DNA from 3 places in the Rhizobium sp. FG113 genome. Region 1 is predicted to be linked to each of the others. Evidence: predicted binding sites of a transcription regulator. Region 1 holds the regulator's gene; each other region holds the start of a gene.
The links. The regulator PhoB, encoded in region 1, activates phosphate uptake and scavenging genes when phosphate is short. The targets are predictions, from matches to a motif close to TGTCATNNANCTGTCAT.
Positions count from the first base shown of each region.

Region 2: the regulator PhoB is predicted to act here: its motif matches at 3,534-3,550, upstream of ppk2 (polyphosphate kinase 2).
Region 3: the regulator PhoB is predicted to act here: its motif matches at 2,557-2,573, upstream of ACODTZ_RS35240 (DUF2794 domain-containing protein).

Region 1 is NZ_JBMDKV010000002.1:522,159-529,349, forward strand. Features, by position in the region: gene pstC (phosphate ABC transporter permease subunit PstC) at 1-86, shown strand, start outside; gene pstA (phosphate ABC transporter permease PstA) at 83-1,405, shown strand; gene pstB (phosphate ABC transporter ATP-binding protein PstB) at 1,420-2,235, shown strand; gene phoU (phosphate signaling complex protein PhoU) at 2,279-2,992, shown strand; gene phoB (phosphate regulon transcriptional regulator PhoB) at 3,029-3,712, shown strand; gene ACODTZ_RS09740 (GcrA family cell cycle regulator) at 3,795-4,340, opposite strand; gene ACODTZ_RS09745 (aspartate aminotransferase family protein) at 4,768-5,964, shown strand; gene argF (ornithine carbamoyltransferase) at 6,012-6,929, shown strand; gene ACODTZ_RS09755 (Hsp33 family molecular chaperone) at 7,022-7,191, shown strand, end outside.
Region 2 is NZ_JBMDKV010000020.1:82,644-89,834, reverse strand. Features, by position in the region: gene ACODTZ_RS30485 (sulfate transporter family protein) at 1-24, shown strand, start outside; gene nth (endonuclease III) at 28-810, opposite strand; gene ACODTZ_RS30475 (DUF2244 domain-containing protein) at 833-1,345, shown strand; gene ACODTZ_RS30470 (methylated-DNA--[protein]-cysteine S-methyltransferase) at 1,426-2,298, shown strand; partial or broken gene ACODTZ_RS30465 (endonuclease domain-containing protein) at 2,310-2,466, shown strand; gene ppk2 (polyphosphate kinase 2) at 2,493-3,410, opposite strand; gene ACODTZ_RS30455 (DUF3422 family protein) at 3,618-4,922, opposite strand; gene ACODTZ_RS30450 (DoxX family protein) at 5,076-5,504, opposite strand; gene ACODTZ_RS30445 (sugar-binding transcriptional regulator) at 5,570-6,553, opposite strand; gene tal (transaldolase) at 6,975-7,191, shown strand, end outside.
Region 3 is NZ_JBMDKV010000039.1:12,947-20,137, forward strand. Features, by position in the region: gene acnA (aconitate hydratase AcnA) at 1-1,130, shown strand, start outside; gene ACODTZ_RS35235 (DUF1223 domain-containing protein) at 1,386-2,123, shown strand; gene ACODTZ_RS35240 (DUF2794 domain-containing protein) at 2,595-2,996, shown strand; gene ACODTZ_RS35245 (GNAT family N-acetyltransferase) at 3,003-3,560, opposite strand; gene ACODTZ_RS35250 (exodeoxyribonuclease III) at 3,763-4,566, shown strand; gene ACODTZ_RS35255 (cyclic nucleotide-binding domain-containing protein) at 4,582-5,037, opposite strand; gene ACODTZ_RS35260 (response regulator transcription factor) at 5,040-5,723, opposite strand; gene ACODTZ_RS35265 (L,D-transpeptidase family protein) at 5,869-6,417, shown strand; gene ACODTZ_RS35270 (aldo/keto reductase) at 6,570-7,191, shown strand, end outside.

The DNA of each region.
Region 1 (7,191 bases):
TTGGCATCACGCTGTTCTTCATCACGCTTTGCCTTAACATCTACGCGCTCTTCATTGTGCGCAAATACCGGGAGCAGTACGAATGACGGACGTTGTTTCCTCCGGACAGGGCGTCGTCGTCTCCAAGGCGCCGGCCCGCCGCGATATCGGCATCAAGCGTCGCTACGCCGCCGAACGCCGCTTCCAGGCCTATGGCATCGCTGCCATCTCCTTCGGTCTGATCTTCCTGGCCATCCTGCTCACGACGGTTATCCGTCAGGGCTACACGGCCTTCGCGCAGACCTCGATCACTCTGCCGATCGAGTTCTCCGAAAAGGTGCTCGACCCCAACAACAAGCGCGCCACCGACCCGTCGGTGCTGATCGCCGCCAACTATCCGGTGCTGATCCGCGACGCCATGGTCAAGACGCTCGGCATCAACGCCCAGAGCCGTCCTGAAGTCCGCGACGCCACCGCGATGATCTCCAAGGGCGCCCCGATCGTGCTCCGCGACATGGTCGTCGCCGATCCGTCGCTGATCGGCAAGACGGTCAACGTCACGCTTCTTGCCGACGCCAATATCGACTCGGCCAACAAGGGCCAGATCGACCTGACAGTTGACGAGAAGAACCGTAAGGTCAACGACCGCCAGGTCGGCTGGATGCAGCAGATGGCGGCCAGCGGCACGCTCCACAAGGAGTTCAACACCGGCCTCTTCGTCAACGGCAATTCCAGCCGTCCGGAAGCCGCAGGTCTTGGCGTCGCCCTCATCGGCTCGCTCTACCTGATGCTGATCGTTCTTGCCCTGTCGCTGCCGATCGGTGTCGCTGCTTCGATCTACCTCGAAGAGTTCGCGCCGAAGAACAAGCTGACCGACCTGATCGAGGTCAACATCAACAACCTCGCGGCCGTTCCTTCGATCGTCTACGGTCTGCTCGGTCTCGCCGTCTTCATCAACTTCGCAGGTCTGCCGCGCTCCGCGTCGCTGGTCGGCGGTCTGGTGCTGACGCTGATGACGCTGCCGACCATCATCATCGCCACCCGCGCAGCGCTGCGCGCCGTGCCCCCTTCGATCCGCGCGGCCGCTCTCGGCCTCGGCGCTTCGAAGATGCAGATGGTGTTCCACCACGTTCTGCCGCTGGCAATGCCTGGCATCCTGACCGGCACCATCATCGGTCTGGCGCACGCGCTCGGTGAAACCGCGCCGCTGCTCCTGATCGGCATGGTCGCCTTCGTCGCCAATGCGCCTGCCACCCCGATGGATCCCTCCACGGCTCTGCCGGTGCAGGTTTACATGTGGGCAAACGAAGCCGAACGCGCCTTTGTCGAGCGCACGTCCGGCGCCATCATCGTCCTGCTCCTGTTCCTGATCGTCATGAACCTCGGAGCCATCCTCTTGCGTCGTCGCTTTGAGCGCCGCTGGTAAACGGAGTAAACATCATGAACATGTTGACGGAAGCAGCAGTTGAGAAGGCGCTAGACCAGAAGATGAATACCATTCCGTATAAAATGATCGGCCAGGACGTCTCGGTTTACTACGGCGAGAAGCGTGCGCTTTTCGACGTGAAGCTGAACATCCGCGAAAACACCGTGACGGCTCTCATCGGTCCGTCGGGCTGCGGCAAGTCCACCTTCCTGCGCAGCCTGAACCGCATGAACGACACGATCGACAACTGCCGCGTCACCGGCAAGATCACGCTCGATGGCGATGATATCTACGATCCGGATATCGACGTCGTCGAACTGCGCGCCCGCGTCGGCATGGTGTTCCAGAAGCCGAACCCGTTCCCGAAGTCGATCTACGAAAACGTCGCCTACGGCCCGCGCATCCACGGTCTCGCCAAGGCGAAGGCCGACATGGACGTCATCGTCGAGCAGAGCCTGCAGCGCGCCGGCCTGTGGAACGAAGTCAAGGACCGCGTGCATGAAGGCGGCACCGGCCTCTCGGGTGGTCAGCAGCAGCGTCTGTGCATCGCCCGCGCGATTGCCGTCAGCCCCGAGGTCATCCTCATGGACGAGCCCTGCTCGGCGCTCGACCCGATCGCGACCGCCAAGGTCGAGGAGCTCATCCACGAGCTGCGCGAAGCCTACACGATCGTCATCGTCACGCATTCGATGCAGCAGGCAGCCCGCGTCTCGCAGCGCACCGCCATGTTCCACCTCGGCAACCTCGTCGAGGAGAACGATACCGACAAGATGTTCACCAACCCGGATGATCCGCGCACCCAGGATTACATCATGGGCCGCTTCGGCTGATCTCCGAAACCGGTAAACCTCAGGACATTCAAGGATAAGCCCCATGGCATCGACACATATCTATTCCGCCTATGACGATGATCTCAAGTTCCTGACGCGCCGCATCTCCGAAATGGGCGGCCTCGCGGAACAGATGGTCGGCGACGCTGTTCGCGCGCTCGTCAACGGCGACACTTCGCTCGCCCAGAAGGTCATCTCCGACGACGTGATCCTCGATCACGCCGAGCGCGAGATCGGCGAGAAGGCGATCATCACCATCGCCCGCCGCCAGCCGATGGCTGCCGATCTTCGCGAAATCATGGGCTCGATCCGCATCGCGGCCGATCTCGAGCGCGTCGGCGATCTCGGCAAGAACACTGCCAAGCGCGTCATCGCGGTCCAGAGCACCGGCGTTCCGCGCAAGCTCGCCCGTGGCCTCGAGCATCTCTCCGAACTGGCGCTCGTCCAGCTCAAGGAAGTTCTCGACGTCTACACCAGCCGCGTTGCCGACCGCGCCAAGTCGATCCGCGAGCGCGATGAGGAAATCGACGCGATGTACACCTCGCTGTTCCGCGAGATGCTGACCTACATGATGGAAGATCCGCGCAACATCACCAGCTGCACGCATCTTCTCTTCTGCGCCAAGAACATCGAGCGCATCGGCGACCACGCCACCAACATCGCAGAGACCATCTACTACATGGCTACCGGCGCCCAGCCGGAAGGCGAACGTCCGAAGGACGACACCGCCAACACCGTCGGCGCGGTCACGGAATAAGCGTTCCGGACCCACGCCCCCAGGAGACCGAGACGAATGATCCCAAGAGTAGCAGTCGTTGAAGACGAAGAAGCACTGAGCGTGCTTCTTCGCTATAACCTTGAGGCCGAAGGCTTCGAAGTCGATACCATCCTTCGCGGTGACGAGGCCGAGATCCGGTTGCAGGAACGCACGCCGGACCTTTTGATCCTCGATTGGATGTTGCCCGGCGTATCCGGCATCGAGCTGTGCCGTCGCCTGCGCATGCGCCCGGAGACGGAGCGCCTGCCGATCATCATGCTGACCGCCCGTGGCGAGGAAAGCGAACGCGTTCGCGGCCTGTCGACCGGCGCCGATGACTATGTCGTCAAGCCGTTCTCGACGCCTGAGCTCGTCGCCCGCGTCAAGGCGATGCTGCGCCGCGCCAAGCCGGAAGTGCTCTCCTCGTTGCTGAAGTGCGGCGATATCGAGCTCGATCGCGAAACCCATCGCGTTCACCGCAAGAGCCGCGAAGTCCGCCTCGGACCGACCGAATTCCGCCTCCTGGAATTCCTGATGTCGTCGCCCGGCCGCGTCTTCTCCCGCTCGCAGCTGCTCGATGGCGTCTGGGGCCATGACATTTATGTCGACGAGCGCACCGTCGACGTTCACGTCGGCCGCCTGCGCAAGGCGCTCAACTTCTCGAACATGCAGGATGTCATCCGCACCGTTCGCGGCGCTGGTTATTCGATGGAAGCGTAAGGCGCTTCCATTTCATCCGATCCAACGAAAAACGGGCCCCGCGAGGGCCCGTTTTCTTGTGTTCCTTATCCGGCTTTCCGGGTCATGCGACCCGGTTGGCGGCCTTGCGGCGCTCGTTGACCGGCTGGTAGGCCATCCGCTGGTGGTAGGTGCAGTATGGCGAGTTGTCAGGGGACTCGCAGCCGCAGAAGTGAAAGTCATCCGTCAGCGGATCGCCGACCGGCCACTTGCACGTACGCTCGGTCAGTTCCGTAAGGCCGAGGCGGCGCGAGATCGGAACGACAACGTTGGAAGCCGGACGGTAACGGACTTCCTCGATCGCATCGATGTCCATCTCTTCCTTGAGAGCCACTGCGCCCTGCGGGCGGGCAACGGCGCGGCTTGGCGAGATGCGTGCGGAATTGAAGTTGCTGGCGGGGCGGGGCGTCGAAACCGCCGGGCGCTTCGGCGCCCGGGTCGCGGTCGTCGTGCCGCCGGCCTTGGCGCGGCCAGGCAGGTTCAGACGGTGGACCTTGCCGATGACGGCGTTGCGGCTTACACCGCCAAGTTGTGCCGCAATCTGGCTGGCGCTCAGGCCTTCGGCCCAAAGCTTCTTCAGTCTTTCAACGCGCTCGTCTGTCCAGTTCATGCCCTGTCTCCGCCTTATTGCGTTGGTGTAGGCAGAATCCCTCACCCATGGCACGGACGTGTCCGGACCAAGAAACGCTTGCTCGATTTTGGTGACTAGTTCCGCCGCATGCAGTCTAGTAATTGAGTTTTAACCTAGAGTGAGGGCGACTCCGTGACAAGAGTCGGTTGAATCGCGGCGAATCGATTTCTCGGTTTTCCCCAACTTGCTGGGTGAGAGAGTCATTTCTGCAACATTAGCTGTTGATAGCTCACCGGCACCCCGATGCTTGCTTGACGCATGCGACAAAAGCTCAGTTTTGTTGACATCGCACTGCGAAAAGACAATAGTGCCCCTCGCCGCCGAAAGGCGGCATTTTTCATTTCCGGGCACCCGCTTTTTAGCCGGAGTCCGGGCGATTATTGAGCGAATGACAGGAGATCGCGCCATGGCTGAAGCCGCGCCGCTTTATGATACCTACTCTCGTGCCCCGCTGCGGTTCGAGCGAGGAGAGGGCGTGTGGCTGATCACCGAAACTGGCGAGCGATATCTCGATTTCGGCGCGGGCGTTGCCGTGACCTCCGTCGGCCATAGCAATCCGCATGTCGTCGGAGCACTGAAGGATCAGGCCGATAAGGTTTGGCACCTTTCCAACATTTACGAGATCCCCGGTCAGGAGCGCCTCGCCAAGCGGCTTACGGATGCAACCTTCGCGGATAAGGTGTTCTTCACCAACTCCGGCGCCGAGGCGCTGGAATGCGCGATCAAGACCGCGCGCCGCTACCAGTATTCGAAGGGCCATCCCGAGCGCTTCCACATCATCACCTTCGAAGGTGCCTTCCACGGCCGCACGCTGGCGACGATCGCTGCCGGCGGCCAGGAGAAGTATCTCGAAGGCTTCGGCCCCAAGGCACCCGGTTTCGACCAGGTTCCCTTCGGTGATATCGAGGCCGTTCGCGCTGCGATCACCGATGCCACGGCCGGCATCCTGATCGAGCCGGTACAGGGTGAGGGCGGTATCCGCCCTGCGACCGTGGAGTTCATGAAGGCGCTGCGCCAGCTCTGCGATGAAAACGGCCTGCTTCTGATCCTGGACGAGGTTCAGACCGGCGTCGGCCGTACAGGCAAGCTCTTTGCTTATGAGCGGTTGGGCGTAACGCCGGACATTCTGGCCGCCGCCAAGGGCATCGGCGGTGGTTTCCCGCTCGGCGCCTGCCTTGCAACGGCTGAAGCAGCCTCCGGCATGAAGGCCGGCACCCATGGCTCGACCTATGGCGGCAACCCGCTTGCCATGGCTGTCGGCAATGCCGTGCTCGATGTGATCCTTGAGGAAGGCTTCCTGCAGCACGTCAGCGACGTGGCACTCGTCTTCCGCCAGGGGCTCGCATCGCTGAAGGACCGCTTCCCCGATGTGATCGAGGATGTCAGGGGCGAAGGCCTGATGCTTGGCGTCAAGGCGGCTGTTCCGTCGGCTGAGCTCCTGCAGGCCATCCGCGCTGCCAACCTGCTGGCCATTCCGGCCGGCGACAATGTCATCCGTTTGCTTCCTCCGCTCGTCGTCACCGCCGACGAAGCCCGCGAAGGCCTCGCACGCCTGGAGCGTGCCGCCGAGAGCGTGCGCGCCAAGGCAAAGAAGACGGCTTGAATGGATGGATGCCCGGCCGGATGGCGGGCGCAACAGGTTAAAGACAGATGGCTTCCCCAAAACACTTTCTCGATCTTTCCGCGGTAACCTCCTCCGACCTCAGGGTCATCATGGATGACGCCAAGACCCGCAAGCAGGCCTTCAAGGCCGGCCAGGGCGACAAGCCGCTGGCAGGCAAGATGCTGGCGATGATCTTCGAAAAGCCCTCGACGCGTACCCGCGTCTCCTTTGACGTCGGCATGCGCCAGCTCGGTGGCGAGACGCTGTTCCTTTCAGGCACCGAAATGCAGCTCGGCCGCGCCGAAACGATTGGCGATACCGCGAAGGTCCTGTCGCGCTATGTCGACGCAATCATGATCCGCACCACCGACCATGCGCGCATGCTGGAGCTCGCCGAACACGCGACGGTTCCCGTCATCAACGCTTTGACGGATGACACCCATCCCTGCCAGATCATGGCCGATATCATGACCTTCGAAGAGCATCGCGGCCCCATCAAGGGCAAGACGATTGCCTGGATGGGCGATGGCAACAACGTGCTGCATTCGCTGGTCGAAGGCGCTGCCCGTTTCGGCTATCGCATGAACATGGCGGTACCCCTTGGTTCCGAGCCGAAGGATCACTATCTGAACTGGGCCCGCAATGAGGGCGCCGAGATCATGCTGAGCCATGATGCAGACCGTGCGGTCGCCGGCGCCGATTGCGTGGTGACCGATACCTGGGTCTCCATGAATCAGGAACATCGGGCCCGGGGTCACAACGTCTTCCAGCCTTATCAGGTCAATTCGGCTTTGATGGCACAGGCCGACAAGGATGCATTGTTCATGCATTGCCTGCCGGCCCATCGTGGTGAGGAAGTTACCGACGAAGTGATCGACGGCCCGCAATCCGTGGTCTTCGATGAAGCGGAAAACCGTCTTCATGCGCAGAAGTCGATTCTTGCTTGGTGCCTGGGCGCGATCTGAACCATACTGGAGGCCACATCGGGCCGGACAGGCCCGTGGCCGCGCTGGCGGATGGACGGGCTCGTCCGCTGCCCTCAGACTAGGAGAAGACCATGGCAGAAGCTGCAGCCACCCTCGGCGAATTCGATTTCGCCGGCGATGATCATGTCGTTCCGTTTCAGGTGGAAGGCCTGGATGTGCGCGGTCGCGCTGTCCAGCTCGGCCCGATGCTGGATGCGATCCTCGATCGCCACAACTATCCCGCACCCGTCGCCCGCCTGCT
Region 2 (7,191 bases), on a different contig from region 1:
AAGGAACTCGGCGTCCGGGTCTAGTCCTTAGTCGACGACTTCGCCGATCACCTGCGGCGGCAGTTCGACGAGCGGCGCCGGGATGTCGCAGCTCTTTTCGGGCGAGCGACAGAGATCGGCGATGACGCAGTGCTCGCATTCGGCGCGGCGGGCCTTGCAGGTGTAGCGGCCGTGCAGGATCAGCCAGTGATGGGCGTGGTAGAGGTAGTGCTTGGGCACCACCTTCATCAGCCGCTCCTCCACCTCGTCGGGCGTCTTGCCCGGCGCCAGCTTGATGCGGTTGGCGATGCGGAAGATATGCGTGTCGACCGCCATGGTCGCCTGGCCGAAGGCCATGGAGAGCACGACATTGGCGGTCTTGCGGCCGACGCCTGGGAGCATCACCAGCTCGTCTCGCGTCTGAGGCACCACGCCGCCGAAGACATCGACCAGCATGCGCGACAGGGCGATCACGTTCTTTGCCTTGTTGCGATAGAGCCCGATCGTCTTGATGTAATCGCGCACCTTCTCCTCGCCGAGATCGAGCATCTTCTGGGGCGTATCGGCCACCTTGAAGAGCGCGCGCGTTGCCTTGTTGACGCCGGCATCGGTTGCCTGCGCCGAGAGCGCCACGGCGACGACGAGCGTGAACGGATTGGAGTGCTCCAGCTCGCCCTTCGGCTCCGGCCGCTGCACGGAGAAGCGACGGAACATCTCCTCGCGCTCGGCCTCGCTATAGACGGAGCGGACGCTCGCCTTCTTCTTGCGGCGAACGACGGGTTTTTCGGGCTGCGACGATGTGGCGGAGGATTTGAGTTTCGGACTGGACATGGACAATCTATACTCGGCAGCCATGATGGAAAGCAACGCCGACAGCGCTGGTCAGCAGGCGGTTTTGGACCAGCCCGTGTTTTCAGCCGAGCTCTTTCCCCACCGGTCTCTCGGCCGCAAGGGGTTCAGGGTGTTCCTGCTGCTGTCGGGCGGCGTTTGCCTGCTCTACGGCCTGTTCTTCATCGCTACCGGCGCCTGGCCGATCGGCTTCTTCTTCGGCCTCGACTTCCTGCTCCTCTACGGTGCCTTCCGGCTGAATTACCGCTCGGCCAGGGCGCGCGAAATGGTGACCGTGTCGCGCACCGATATCGCGGTACGCAAGATCGCGCCTTCGGGGCGCATGGTTGAGCATCACTTCAACCCGTTCTGGACGCGCTTTTCGGTGCGCCGCCACGACGAGATCGGCATCCTCTCCATGCATATCTACGGACAGGGGCGGGCGACGGATATTGGCGGTTTTCTCAATCCCGATGACCGCGAGAGCTTCGCCAAGGCCTTCAAGCGGGCGCTGGCGACAGTCAAGCAGCGTATCTGATAATCATCTAATTCTGGCGCAAGAATCGGGTGGCTTCAACGATGCCGCTTGACTATCTCCTTGTGACAAGGAGAAAGATCATGAACATGGTAGCCAAGCTGAACCAAGACATCACGCCCGATGGTCCCGACTACGAGACCGTCCGCCAGGTGATCGAGCTGATCACCGAGGATTACCGTGAGCAGCCGTCGCTGGAAGCGATCGCCATGCGCCTCAATCAATCGCCGACGCAGCTGCAAAAGACCTTCACCCGCTGGGCCGGCCTTTCGCCGAAGGCCTTCCTGCAGGCGGTGACGCTCGATCATGCCAAGCGGCTGTTGCGCAAGGAGGAGCTGCCCCTACTGGAGACCTCCTTCGAGGTCGGTCTGTCAGGCCCCGGGCGGCTGCACGATCTCTTCGTGACGCACGAGGCGATGTCTCCCGGTGAATGGAAGGCGCGCGGCGGTGGGCTCACCATCCGCTATGGCTTCCACCCGTCGCCCTTCGGCATTGCGCTGGTCATGGCGACCGACCGTGGTCTGGCCGGCCTTGCCTTCGCCGATATCGGCGGCGAGGCGGCGTGCCTCGAGGACATGACCTGCCGTTGGCCGAACGCCGAATACGTCGAGGACCGCGAGGCGACGGCTCCTTACGCGACACGCATCTTCGAGCCGGGGCGCTGGACATCCGAGCAGCCGTTGCGCGTGGTGCTTATTGGTACCGACTTCCAGGTGCAGGTCTGGGAGAGCCTGCTCAAGATCCCCTTCGGCAAGGCCGTCACTTATAGCGACATCGCCAGCGACATCGGCCGTCCGACGGCGATGCGGGCGGTGGGGGCGGCAGTGGGCGCCAACCCGATCTCCTTCGTGGTGCCGTGTCATCGAGCCCTCGGCAAGAGCGGGGCGTTGACGGGTTATCACTGGGGGCTGACGCGCAAGCGGGCGATGCTCGGGTGGGAGTCGGCGCACGCTTGAGTGGGGTTGGGATGGATGGGGTTGTGGGTGTGGCCCCCTCATCCGACCCTTCGGGCCACCTTCTCCCCGCTGGGGAGAAGGGGAGGTTGGCGCGAGCGGCCCGCCCCGAATCTCTTCTCCCCAGCGGGGAGAAGGTGCCGGCAGGCGGATGAGGGGGCCTCACCCGCCGACGTCTCTACATCACGCGCCTCCAATCAATACTTCGACGGAACGTACAACTCCGGCGGCAGGACCTTGCGCTCGTAATCCGGGTTGAACACGCGCTCCGGCAAGGCGATCTCCTCGTGCGGCACGTCCTCATAGGGGAACTGCGACAAGAGATGGTCGATGCAGTTCAGGCGGGCGCGCTTCTTGTCGTTGCCTTCGACGATGTGCCAGGGAGCTTCCGGGATGTTGGTGCGGGCGAAGGTTTCTTCCTTGGCCTTGGTGTAGGCCTCCCAGCGGATGCGCGACTGCAGGTCCATCGGCGACAGCTTCCACTGCTTCAGCGGATCGTGGATGCGCACGAGGAAGCGCAGCTGCTGCTCTTCATCGGTGATCGAGAACCAGTATTTAACAAGGCGGATGCCGGAGCGGACCAGCATGCGCTCGAATTCGGGCACGTCGTTGAAGAACTGCTCGACCTGATCCTCGTCGGCAAAGCCCATGACGCGTTCGACGCCGGAGCGGTTGTACCAGGAGCGGTCGAAGAGCACGATCTCGCCGCCGGCAGGCAGATGCGGCACGTAGCGCTGGAAATACCATTGCGACTTCTCGCGGTCCGATGGTGCCGGAAGCGCCACGACGCGGGCGACGCGCGGGTTGAGACGCTGGGTGATGCGCTTGATGACGCCGCCCTTGCCGGCGGAATCGCGACCTTCGAAGATCACGACCACCTTTTCCTTGTGATAGGTGACCCAATCCTGCAGGCGGATCAGCTCGGACTGCAGCGCGATCAGCGAACGGAAATACTCGATGCGCGGCATCGATGGCGGGTGCGCCTTGCGGTAGATCTTGCGGATTTCCTCGGACAGCGCCGGCTCGGAGAGCTCGAGCTCGTAGTCTTCATCCAGCGTATCGGCCAGTTCGGCCTCGAGCCAGTCGGTTGAAGGCGTGCCTCTCATGGTGGTCATCTCGATCCCTGTTCAGATTTGTCGCTTCGGACGCTTGCGGAGCTGCCTAGCTTTGCGCCGCATGACGATATCATGAAAGCACGCACGGCAAGGCCACTCATGGCGCCAAATAAGCAGCGTGTCATGAAGGATATATGACGCTTCGGCCGGACGCAGAGATGCGTGCGGAAAGAGATCGGCAGGTGAGCGTGCTGCCGGCCTTTCGGATCAGCTCAGCGCGTCGGGGCGGTTGGCCTCTTTTACGTGGTCGTCGCTGTGCTTGCTGCGAATGCGGCGCACGGTGAGCCAGACGCCGAGGACGACGAAGGGCACGGCTGCACCCGTCAGCGTCTCCGGCGCGATCTCGACGCCGACGCCATGCAGAAGCTTGGCGAGATAGCCGACGAGGCCGATGACGTAATAGGAGATGGCGGCGACCGACAGGCCTTCGACCGTCTGCTGCAGGCGCAGCTGCAGATGCGCGCGCTTGTCCATCGAGGCCAGGATCTCGGTGTTGAACTTTTCCAGCTCGACATCGATCCAGCTGCGCAAAAGGGCCGTTGCGCGGGCGAGCTTGCGCGACAGGTCCGCCTGCCGCTCCTCGACCGACTGGCAGGTGCGCATGGCGGGCGCCAGCCGACGCTGCAGGAAGGCGCCGAGCGTCTCGTTGCCCGGGAGCGCCTTTTCGGCCAGCATGGCGACGCGCTCGAGCACGATGTTGTAATAGGCGCGGCTGGCGCCGAAGCGGTAGAGGCTGAGGGCAGCATTGGCCTCGAGCTCGGCGGCGAGGCGGGTGATCTCCGACAGCGTGGCGTCGGCTTCGGCGCGCGCATGCTGCTTCATGCCCTGCGTGATGGCGGTGAAGCTCGTTTCGATCTGGCGGATCTCGGGCGACAACGTCTGCGCCAGCGGCAGGCCCATCATGGCCAGCGTCCGGTAGGTCTCGATGTCGAGCAGGCGCTGCGCTAGCATGCCGCGGGCGCCATCCGTCATGCCATGGTCGAGCACCAGGAACTTGGTCAGCCCGTCGCCGTCCTGGCGGAAATCGGTGATCACGGTCGCCTGGCTATCGGCCACCATGCTCTGACAGAGGCTGGTCGGGTCGAAATTGGCGATGACGTCGGCGACATCCTCGCTATCGGGGCGGATCTCGATGCGAACGCCCGAGATGAAAGCGCCCGGTGCCGCAAAGCTGGCGCCGAAGGGATTGATGGGGATCTCGGCGCCGAATTCCGCCGGTGCCGGCGTGTCCCAGAAATAGGTCGAGAATTCCGTGTGGCGCTCCCAGCGCAGCGTGCCGCTGCCCCAGCTCATCGTGTGGTGGCTGGTGTCGGCGGCGGGCGCCGGAACACCCTGGGCAAGCGAGAGCGCCTTCAAGATCGCCTGGTCGGCGGCGAAGTTGGCCTCGGTCAGAAAAGCGACCTGGAAGATGACGCGGGAGACGGGGATCAGCGTATAGGGGCGCGAATGGATTTCGCCGAGCGCGCGGGCGCGGACATCGGCTACGGGAAACGAAAAGCTACGCTTCGACAAATCTTGCCTCCTGACTGTGCCCCCACGGCCAGTTCTTCCCTTGGCTATTATCAAATGGCCCGGCGCGTACGACGTGGCGGTTTGACGCAGAACGATCATGCGCCGGCCAATCGCGCCGTGTCGAGCGTTTCAGCTCCGTCCGCTGGGCCGAGGTCAGTGCGAAGCCGGCAATGGCCAGCGCGTCACCTTGCCGGCATAGAGCGCCCACCAGACGATGACCGGCTGCAGGGCGAGGCGCGGCAAATGATACCACCAACCCAAGGTGGCCGTGGTCGAGCCGAGATCGTCGATTGCGTGCTTTATGTTGGCCGGGAACACACAGACGGCATAGAGCGCCAGGCAGATGCCGGCCGGGCGGCGTAACCGTTCAGTCGTCAGGCCGATCGCGCCGGCAATTTCGCACAGGCCGGTGAACGCGATCATCGCGGCCGGGAAGGGAACCCAATCCGGGGTGATCGACAGGAACGCGGCTGGAAAGAGCAGGTGCGCGCAGCGGGCGATCATGTAGAGGCCGGCCAGGATAAATCTGCCGGTTGGGCTTTCCGCGTGGTCGGTGGAGGCATCTTCTGCGGCTTTGGTCATGCAGCATTTACGCAAATGACCGGCGTCTGGATGATGCGACGTATGTCGCCGATGCGCCCGATGCGTCAGGCGGCGTCGGCGAGCTCGATCAGGGCGCGGGCGGCGCTTTCGTCTGTGATCAGCGTGTTGCAGCCGATCCGCTTGATGGTGGCGCTGATGGCGACCGCGCGGTGGGCGCCGCCGGAGGAGAGCACGATGTGCTTGGCCTTCTTCAGCGTATCGAGATCGACGGACATCACCCGGCTGTTGATCGAATGATCGACAGTGTTGCCGTCCTTGTCGAGGAAATTGAACATGGTGTCGCAGACGCAGCCGGCATCGATCAGCTCCTGCAACTCGCCCTTGGAGATCCATCCCTCCGACAGCGAGGTCGAATGCGGGCCAATATCGCCGCAGCTGACGATCGCGAGATCGAGCGTCTCGGCGAGCCGGTAGATGGTATCGAGGCCGCACTTTTCGATGAGATTGCGCTTGGTCTCGGTGGAATCGACCAGAAGCGGCGCGAGGAACATGTAGCATTCGGCGCCGAGCTGGCTTGCGAGCCGCCAGGTATAATCGATCGGGTTGGTCTGATGGACGGCGACGATGCCGCCGAGCAGCGAGACGACCTTGCAATTGTCGCGGCGCGGCGGGCGGAAGCTCGACAGCGAGGCCGTCATGGTGCGGCCCCAGCCGACGCCGATCGTGTAGTTGTCGGGGATCGCTTCGGAGAGAAACTGGCCGAGCGCCAGCCCGACGCTTTTGGCCAGCGCATTCGGATCGGAGGTGACGGGTGCGGGCACCACGATCGCCTCGTCCAGGCCATAGGCGCGTTCCAGCTTCACCGACAGCTCGACGCAATCGCCGATCGAATCGTTGATCCAGATCTGCACCTCGCTGCGCTTCATCGCCTCGTCGAGCAGCCGGATGACGGTCGTGCGGCTGATGCCGAGTTGCTCGGCGACATCTTTTTGCGTCAATCCCTGGTTATAATAGAGCCAGGCAGCGCGCAGTCTGAGCGAGGAGGCTTCCGAATAGGCGGTGTGCGTGCCGCGTTTTAGCTTGACCACATCTCCTCCAAAAGCAAAGGCGCCCTAGATCCTGCTTAAGACAGGGCATGGTTTGTCGCCGCGATAATGACCGGTGTGACACTTATGTCAATTGAAATGCACAAATGTCCTTGACATTATGGCCCCGGAATAGCGATAGTCTTGGTAACTGGTCGTTCCGTCCATTGTAGGAGGCACTGTGCGGGCATATGGCAAATCGCAGCGGTCTTGCGCCGGGGCTCGATTGCCCTTGGACGTCTTCGTTGCGGCAGCCCGAGACGGGAACGATGGGGTGCTCGCCGACGTTTATGATGTAGGCCAAACGCGCGGGCACGATTTCACAGACAGCGACTTCAAAGACAGTACGGGCAATCCGTAGATCACCTCATTCGCCGGGTCTAAATGCTCCGGCTCGCAGCTCAAGTCAAAAGGACACGCGACCATGACATCCAAGCTTGACCAACTCCGCGAGATCACCACCGTCGTCGCCGACACCGGTGACATCGAAGCCGTTGCCCGCCTGAAGCCGGTCGATTGCACGACCAACCCGAGCATCGTTTTGAAGGCACTCGGCACGCCGATGTTCGCCGACGCGATCAAGGAAGCCGTTTCCTGGGGCAAGAAGCAGGGCGGCAATTCCGAAGCCGTTGCTTCCGCCG
Region 3 (7,191 bases), on a different contig from region 1:
TCAACGACAAGGGCCTTATCGTCTCGGGCGTTCTGTCAGGCAACCGCAACTTCGAAGGCCGTATCTCGCCCGACGTGCAGGCGAATTATCTCGCCTCGCCGCCGCTCGTCGTCGCCTATGCGCTTGCCGGTACGGTGCAGAAGGACCTGACCAAGGAGCCGATCGGCGAGGACCAGAGCGGCAACCCCGTCTATCTGAAGGATATCTGGCCGACCTCGCACGAAGTGCAGGCCTTCATCCAGAAATACGTCACCCGCGAACTCTACGAGACGAAGTATGCCGACGTCTTCAAGGGGGATGCCAACTGGCAGGCCGTGCAGGTTCCCCCGGGCCAGACCTATGCCTGGGACGACAACTCGACCTACGTGCAGAACCCGCCCTACTTCGTCGGCATGGGCAAGACAGGCTCCGGCGTCTCCGACATCAAGGGCGCGCGCGTCCTTGGCCTCTTCGGCGACAAGATCACCACCGACCACATTTCTCCGGCCGGTTCGATCAAGGCGGCCTCGCCGGCCGGCGCCTATCTCTTGGAGCACAATGTCGGCGTTGCCGATTTCAACCAGTACGGCACGCGTCGCGGCAATCACGAGGTGATGATGCGCGGCACCTTCGCCAACATCCGCATCCGCAACCACATGCTCGGCCCGAACGGCAAGGAAGGTGGCTACACCATCCACTATCCATCGAAGGAAGAGGAATCGATCTACGACGCGGCCATGCAGTACAAGGCCGAGGGCGTTCCGCTCGTCATCTTCGCCGGTGTCGAATATGGCAATGGCTCGTCGCGCGACTGGGCAGCGAAGGGCACCAACCTGCTCGGCGTCAAGGCCGTGATCGCACAAAGCTTCGAGCGTATCCACCGCTCGAACCTCGTCGGCATGGGCGTCATTCCCTTCGTCTTCGAGGAGGGCACGACCTGGGCGACGCTGGGGCTGAAGGGCGACGAGACCGTCACCATCGAGGGGCTTGAGAACATCAAGCCGCGCGAGAGGAAGATTGCGAAAATCACCTATGGCGACGGCACCGTGAAGGACGTTCCGCTCTTGTCGCGCGTCGATACGCTCGACGAGGTGATCTACCTCAACAATGGCGGCATCCTGCAGACGGTATTGCGGGATCTCGCAGCCTGATCGGCGATGATTTTTAAGAAATGCATGATAATGGCCGCCGGAAAGCGATTTCCGGCGGCTTTTTCGTGGTCTGGAGGGCTATGAGGGGGATGCCTCACGGCGAAGTGTTGCGGAGTTGTCCCACGCGGGCGCCGTCTCACCCGTTCGTGATTTTTCGTTTGGATCGGGAGCGATTATCTCTAGGTTGAAGAGATGGAGACCCTGCCAACCTTTTTGGTCCGGCAAGGGTGGGAGAGGAAAAGAGGTAGAGGTGCAATGTCGCCGCGGTTTTTGATTTCGCTGATTGCAGGTGTGGCTCTGGCGGGCCCTTTGCTCGCCGAGGAGGCGCCCAAAGGCGTTGTCGAACTGTTCACCTCCCAGGGTTGCGCCTCGTGCCCTCCCGCCGACGCGGCCTTTCGCAAGCTCGTTGAGCGCGGCGATGTCATCGCTCTCGCCTATCATGTCGATTACTGGAACTACATGGGCTGGGCCGATACGCTGAGCTCAAAGGAAAACACCGAGCGCCAGTACGGCTATGCGAAGACCATGGGCCGCGCCAATGTCTACACGCCTCAGGTGGTGGTCAACGGGCGCGATCATGTCATGGGCTCGGATATAGGCGGCATCGAGAAGAAGGTCGACGGCTTTCTGACCGGTGGCGAAGGGCTGACCGTTCCGATCAAGGCCGAGGTCAAGGGCGATCAGCTCGAGATCAACGTCGCCCCCGGCCAGGGCAAGGCCAGTGTCGTCATGGTCTATTTCGATCGCGAAAAGACGATCGAAGTGCAAAAGGGCGAAAACAGCGGCCAGAAGATTGCCTATACGCACAGCGTTTCGGATGTCGAAACGGTTGGCATGTGGGACGGCAAGGAAACAAAGCTGACGCTGCCCGCCACCGTGCTGCAGAAGCCCGATCTCGAGGGATGCGCGGTGCTGCTGCAGTCGTCGACGACGGATGGAACGCCATCGGCGATCCTTGGCGCCACAGTCGTCATGGCCGGCAAGAACATCTGAGCCGTTAGGCATAAGCATGTCGCCCAAACGTGTGCAGCGGTTTTGCGGCGACGACATGCGACAAAACAAAGACTTGAAGCGTGACCAGCGAATCCGAAGAATCGCGACACGCTTCCAAGAATTTCATCTGTCTTTTCAGGTGGAAGCGGGGCGGCCCGACTGATCGTATTCGGGGCTGGGGTTAAGGTCGATACGGTCAGCCGGGCCCTTTGGCGCGCTGGCGCCAAACAGTCACATCTCCTCCAAAGTGCCGAAAGACGATGCGCAGAATTCAGTGTCGGCGAATCCGCTGAGGATGCGCCGGTCAAGTGCGAGCGAATTTCACTTTTAATTGAGGCGCTGTTTTGACTGAAATGCGGCACGCGGCAGATTGCACAGACTATGCTTAATGCGCGCGAGGCCGCGCTTGCAATTTGTAAAGGCTAAGGCAAACTGTCACCCGCGTGTCACGAACGGAGGCATTCGAGACTGATGACAGATCAGCCGGATTTGCGGCGTGGGAACAATCGGGCCACCGACAGCGATTCCCCCGTCGTCGTGGATATCAGGGACTTCAAGCAGAGTAAGGACCCGTTGCCGGTGACGTTTCACCGGCGAGAGCTGGATGCGATCCTGTGGATCTACGGACGCATGGTCGGCGAGGGAGAGTGGCGGGACTACGCGATCGACCACCTGAAGGACCTTGCCGTCTTCTCCGTCTTCAAGCGTTCCGGCGAAATGCCGCTCTTCCGTATCGAAAAGAATCCCAAACTCGCCGCCAAGCAGGGCGCCTATTCCGTCGTCAACACCCACGGCCAAATCCTGAAACGCGGCCACGACCTGCAGCAGGTGCTGAAGGTGTTCAACAAGTCGCTGAAGCTCGTCGAGAAATAGGCGCTATCACCCCAGAAACAGCGTCGCCGGATAGGTGCCCGGATCGGGATCGGTCGCAGTGCCGTCGCCGAGCCCCCGCTGCATCAGCATCGTGTCCAGCCAGCGCCCTTGCTTGAAGCCGGAGCCCTTGATACGGCCGATTTCCTCGAATCCATGGCTTGCATGCAGCGCGATCGAGGCAGGGTGCGCACCGCCGATCACGGCGATCATCTGGCGGAAGCCGAGCGCCGTCGTGCGCGCTATCAACGCCTCCAGCAACCGCTTGCCGACACCCTTGCCCCGCGCTTCCGGCGCCAGATAGATCGAATCCTCGACCATGAACCGATAGGCCGGCCGCGTGCGGAAGGCCGACGCGTAGGCATAGCCGACGAGCGCGCCTGTCTCGTCCACGGCGACGATATAGGGATACCCCTTCGACACGATCGCTTCGAAGCGGGCAGCCATTTCCTCGCGATCCGGTGGCGCGATCTCGTAGCTCGCGACGCCATTCAGGACGGAGTCGCGGTAGATGGCGGTGATCGCGTCGATATCGGAGAAGGAAGCGTCGCGAAGGATAACGGGCATGGGGCGGGCCGATGTCTGGAGAGGTGGCGTTCGTTGCTTGAAGAGCATTCGTGGCGGCGGTTGGCAAGAGGAAAGCGCGTGCTCGACGCCGGTGCCCCCGTGCCAGAGTCCAACCCCGCACCCATTTTCTTCACCCGCATCCGTTCCATCCACGCGGCCTTTGCTCTAAAGCCCTTCCAACAGAATTGGAAAAGGCAGCGCAATGGGCTTCTCGATCACCACCTGGAACATCAATTCGGTCCGGCTGCGCATGCCGATCGTCGAGCAGCTCTTCCTCAAGCACCGCCCCGATATCATCTGCCTGCAGGAAACCAAGGTGCCGAACGAGCTGTTCCCGTTGGCGCCGCTGAAGGCCATGGGCTACGAGCACATCATCATCCATGGCCAGAAGGGCTATCACGGGGTGGCGATCGCATCGCGTTTTCCGCTCGTCGAGGATCACAGCACTGATTACTGCAAGGTCGGCGATGCCCGGCATATTTCGGCGGTGTTCGAGCGTGGCGGCAAGCGCATCCGCATCCATAATTTCTATGTGCCGGCCGGTGGCGACGAGCCGGATCGGGCGATCAATCCGAAGTTCGGTCACAAGCTCGATTTCATCGAGGAGATGAAGTTGCTCAAGGCGGATGGCGAGGCCAATACATCGGCAATCCTCGTGGGCGATCTCAATATCGCGCCGATGGAGCACGACGTCTGGTCGCACAAGCAGCTGCTGAAGATCGTCAGCCACACGCCTATCGAGACCGAGGGCCTGCTTGATGTCATGAAGCGCGGCCAGTGGCTCGACCTGATGCGCCAGAACGTGCCGGAGACGCAGAAGCTCTATACGTGGTGGAGCTATCGCGCCAAGGATTGGGAAGCAGCCGATCGTGGCCGGCGTCTCGACCATATCTGGTCGTCGCGTGACCTCGGGCCGCATCTGCAGCGCATCGAGATCCTGAAAGAGGCGCGCGGCTGGGACCGGCCGTCCGACCACGTGCCGGTGACGGCGCATTTCGATCTTTAAACTTAGAAAAGAGCCTCAGGCGAAGCGGTGAAGCTCGGCAGCGGCCTTGGCCGCCAATGCCGCGATGTTGTCGCGGATGCGCTGCTGGATCAGCAAAGCCGCATCCGGATATTCCTCGATCAGCCGGTGAAACAGCGCGCGGGTGATGCGGATGATCGCCGTGTCCTCGCGGGCGATCGCCGTGAACTTGCGCTCGACGAGCGTGACCAGCGCAAGCTCCGACAAAAGCGTGCCGGACCCGACAACCGCCTGAACCTCAGGCTTGTTGTCGCGTCCGGTGTGGCTGAGTTCGACGCTGCCGCTGACGATGACGTAGGCGCTGTCGGCGGGAGAGCTTTCGCGAAAAAGCATCTGCCCGTTCGAGATCACGCGCCGATCCGCGCCGAAGGCGATCAGCCTCAGCTGATCCTCCGACATTCCGTTGAAAAGCGGAAGCTGCGCGAGCAGCTGGATATCATCATTCAGCGCCATGATTACGGAACGATCTTGTAGCCGCCGTTTTCCGTGACCAGGATTTCGGCGTTCGACGGATCGCGCTCGATCTTCTGGCGCAGGCGGTAGACGTGGGTTTCGAGCGTGTGGGTGGTGACACCGGAATTGTAGCCCCAGACCTCCTCGAGCAGCACGTCGCGGGTCACGACCTTCTGTTCGGCGCGGTAGAGATAGCGGATGATCGCCGCTTCCTTTTCGGTGAGGCGGATCTTCTGGCCGTTTTCCGTGGTCAAAAGCTTCTGGCTCGGCTTGAAGACATAGGGACCAACGCTGAAGGTGGCGTCCTCGCTCTGCTCGTGCTGGCGCAGCTGCACGCGGATACGGGCAAGCAGAACCGCGAAGCGGAACGGCTTCGTCACGTAGTCGTTGGCGCCGGCCTCGAGGCCGAGAATGGTGTCTGAATCGGTGTCATGGCCCGTCAGCATGATGATCGGCGCCTTGAGGCCGCCCTTGCGCAGAAGCTTCACCGCTTCGCGCCCATCCATGTCGGGAAGGCCCACATCCATGATCAGGAGATCGATGGCCGTCGCGCGGGCGCGTTCGACACCCTTGGCAGCCGTGGATTCCTGGAGAACCGTGAACTCGTCATAGAGCGAGAGCTGCTCCGTGAGGGTCTCGCGGAGGTCGTCGTCATCATCCACCAACAAAATGGTGCGTGCTGTCATGCGGCTATGTCCCTCGCCATCTGGTCCCCTTACTCCTACGCCAACTTGAGAGTGTTGGCAAAGATCAGGATACCAAGCTGTTGTCGTATATGGTGCTATATGATTTCAATCATCGCCCCGGCAATTGCAAAAACATGTGAGAAACATGGAAAAAACAAGGCGGAAACCGTCTATACAACCAACGATCATCACGGTTAGACCGGCACCGGGGCAGAAAAGCCGGGCTTTGCTGCAATTCGGCACAGTCGTGGTGCCCGCGGCGGTTGGTCGCTCGGGGCGCACCACACGCAAGCGTGAAGGCGATGGGGCCACGCCGATCGCCGAAATGCGGCTGATTTCGGGCTTTGCGCGCGGCGAAAAAACCTCCGGTTTGCGAACGCGGCTACCGATTCGCCTTATCCGCGAGGACATGCTCTGGTGCGATCAGCCTGATGACGCCAACTACAACAGACCCGTCAAGGCGCCGTTCAGCAAAAGTCACGAAAAGATGAAGCGCGACGACGGGCTCTATGACGTCTGCATCGTCATGGACTGGAACATCACCGCGCGTGCCCGCAATCGCGGCTCGGCGATCTTCTTCCATCTCATCCGTCCCGGCTACCAGCCGACGGAGGGCTGTATCGCCATTCACCCGCGCGACATGAAGCGCATCCTGCCTTACTTGCGCAAGGGCACCGTCGTCAGGGTTTTGTAATCCCGGAATAAGAGAGCAGGGGTGATATCGCGGGCCGCCTGACCTATATGCAATCCGACCGACGCCCGGGCTGAAAGGCGTTTCGGGAAATGGCGGGATAGCCGCCGTTCAACCACGCCCCGTTCCATTCATCGCTTTCGCGGAGATTTATTGTGGCACAGCAATCCATCATTACGTTTCACGACGGACATTCCATTCCCCAGGTCGGCCTCGGCGTCTGGCAGACGCCCAACGATATGGCGGCACCCGCGGTGCGCGCGGCCATCGAAGCCGGCTATCGCCATGTCGATACGGCCGCGGTCTATGAAAACGAAGAGGGCGTTGGCGAGGGCATTCGCTCGTCGGGTATCGACCGCAAGGACATCTTCCTGACGACCAAGCTCTGGAACGCCGACCAGGGCTACGACACGACGCTGAAGGCCTTCGACAAGAGCCTGAAGCGGCTCGGCACCGATTATGTCGACCTCTACCTCATCCACTGGCCGGCGCCGAACCGCGACGCCTATGTCGACACGTGGAAAGCCTTCATCAAGCTGCGCGAAGAGGGCCGGGCGAAATCGATCGGTGTCTCGAATTTCTATCCTGAACACATCGAGCGGTTGATTGCCGAGACCGGCGTCGTGCCCGTCATCAACCAGATCGAGCTGCATCCGGACTTCCAGCAGAAAATCGCGCAGGAAGCGCACAAGAAGCTCAACATCGCCACGCAGTCCTGGAGCCCGCTCGGCCAGGGCAAGCTGATCGCCCATCCAGTTCTCGCCAAGATCGCCGAGA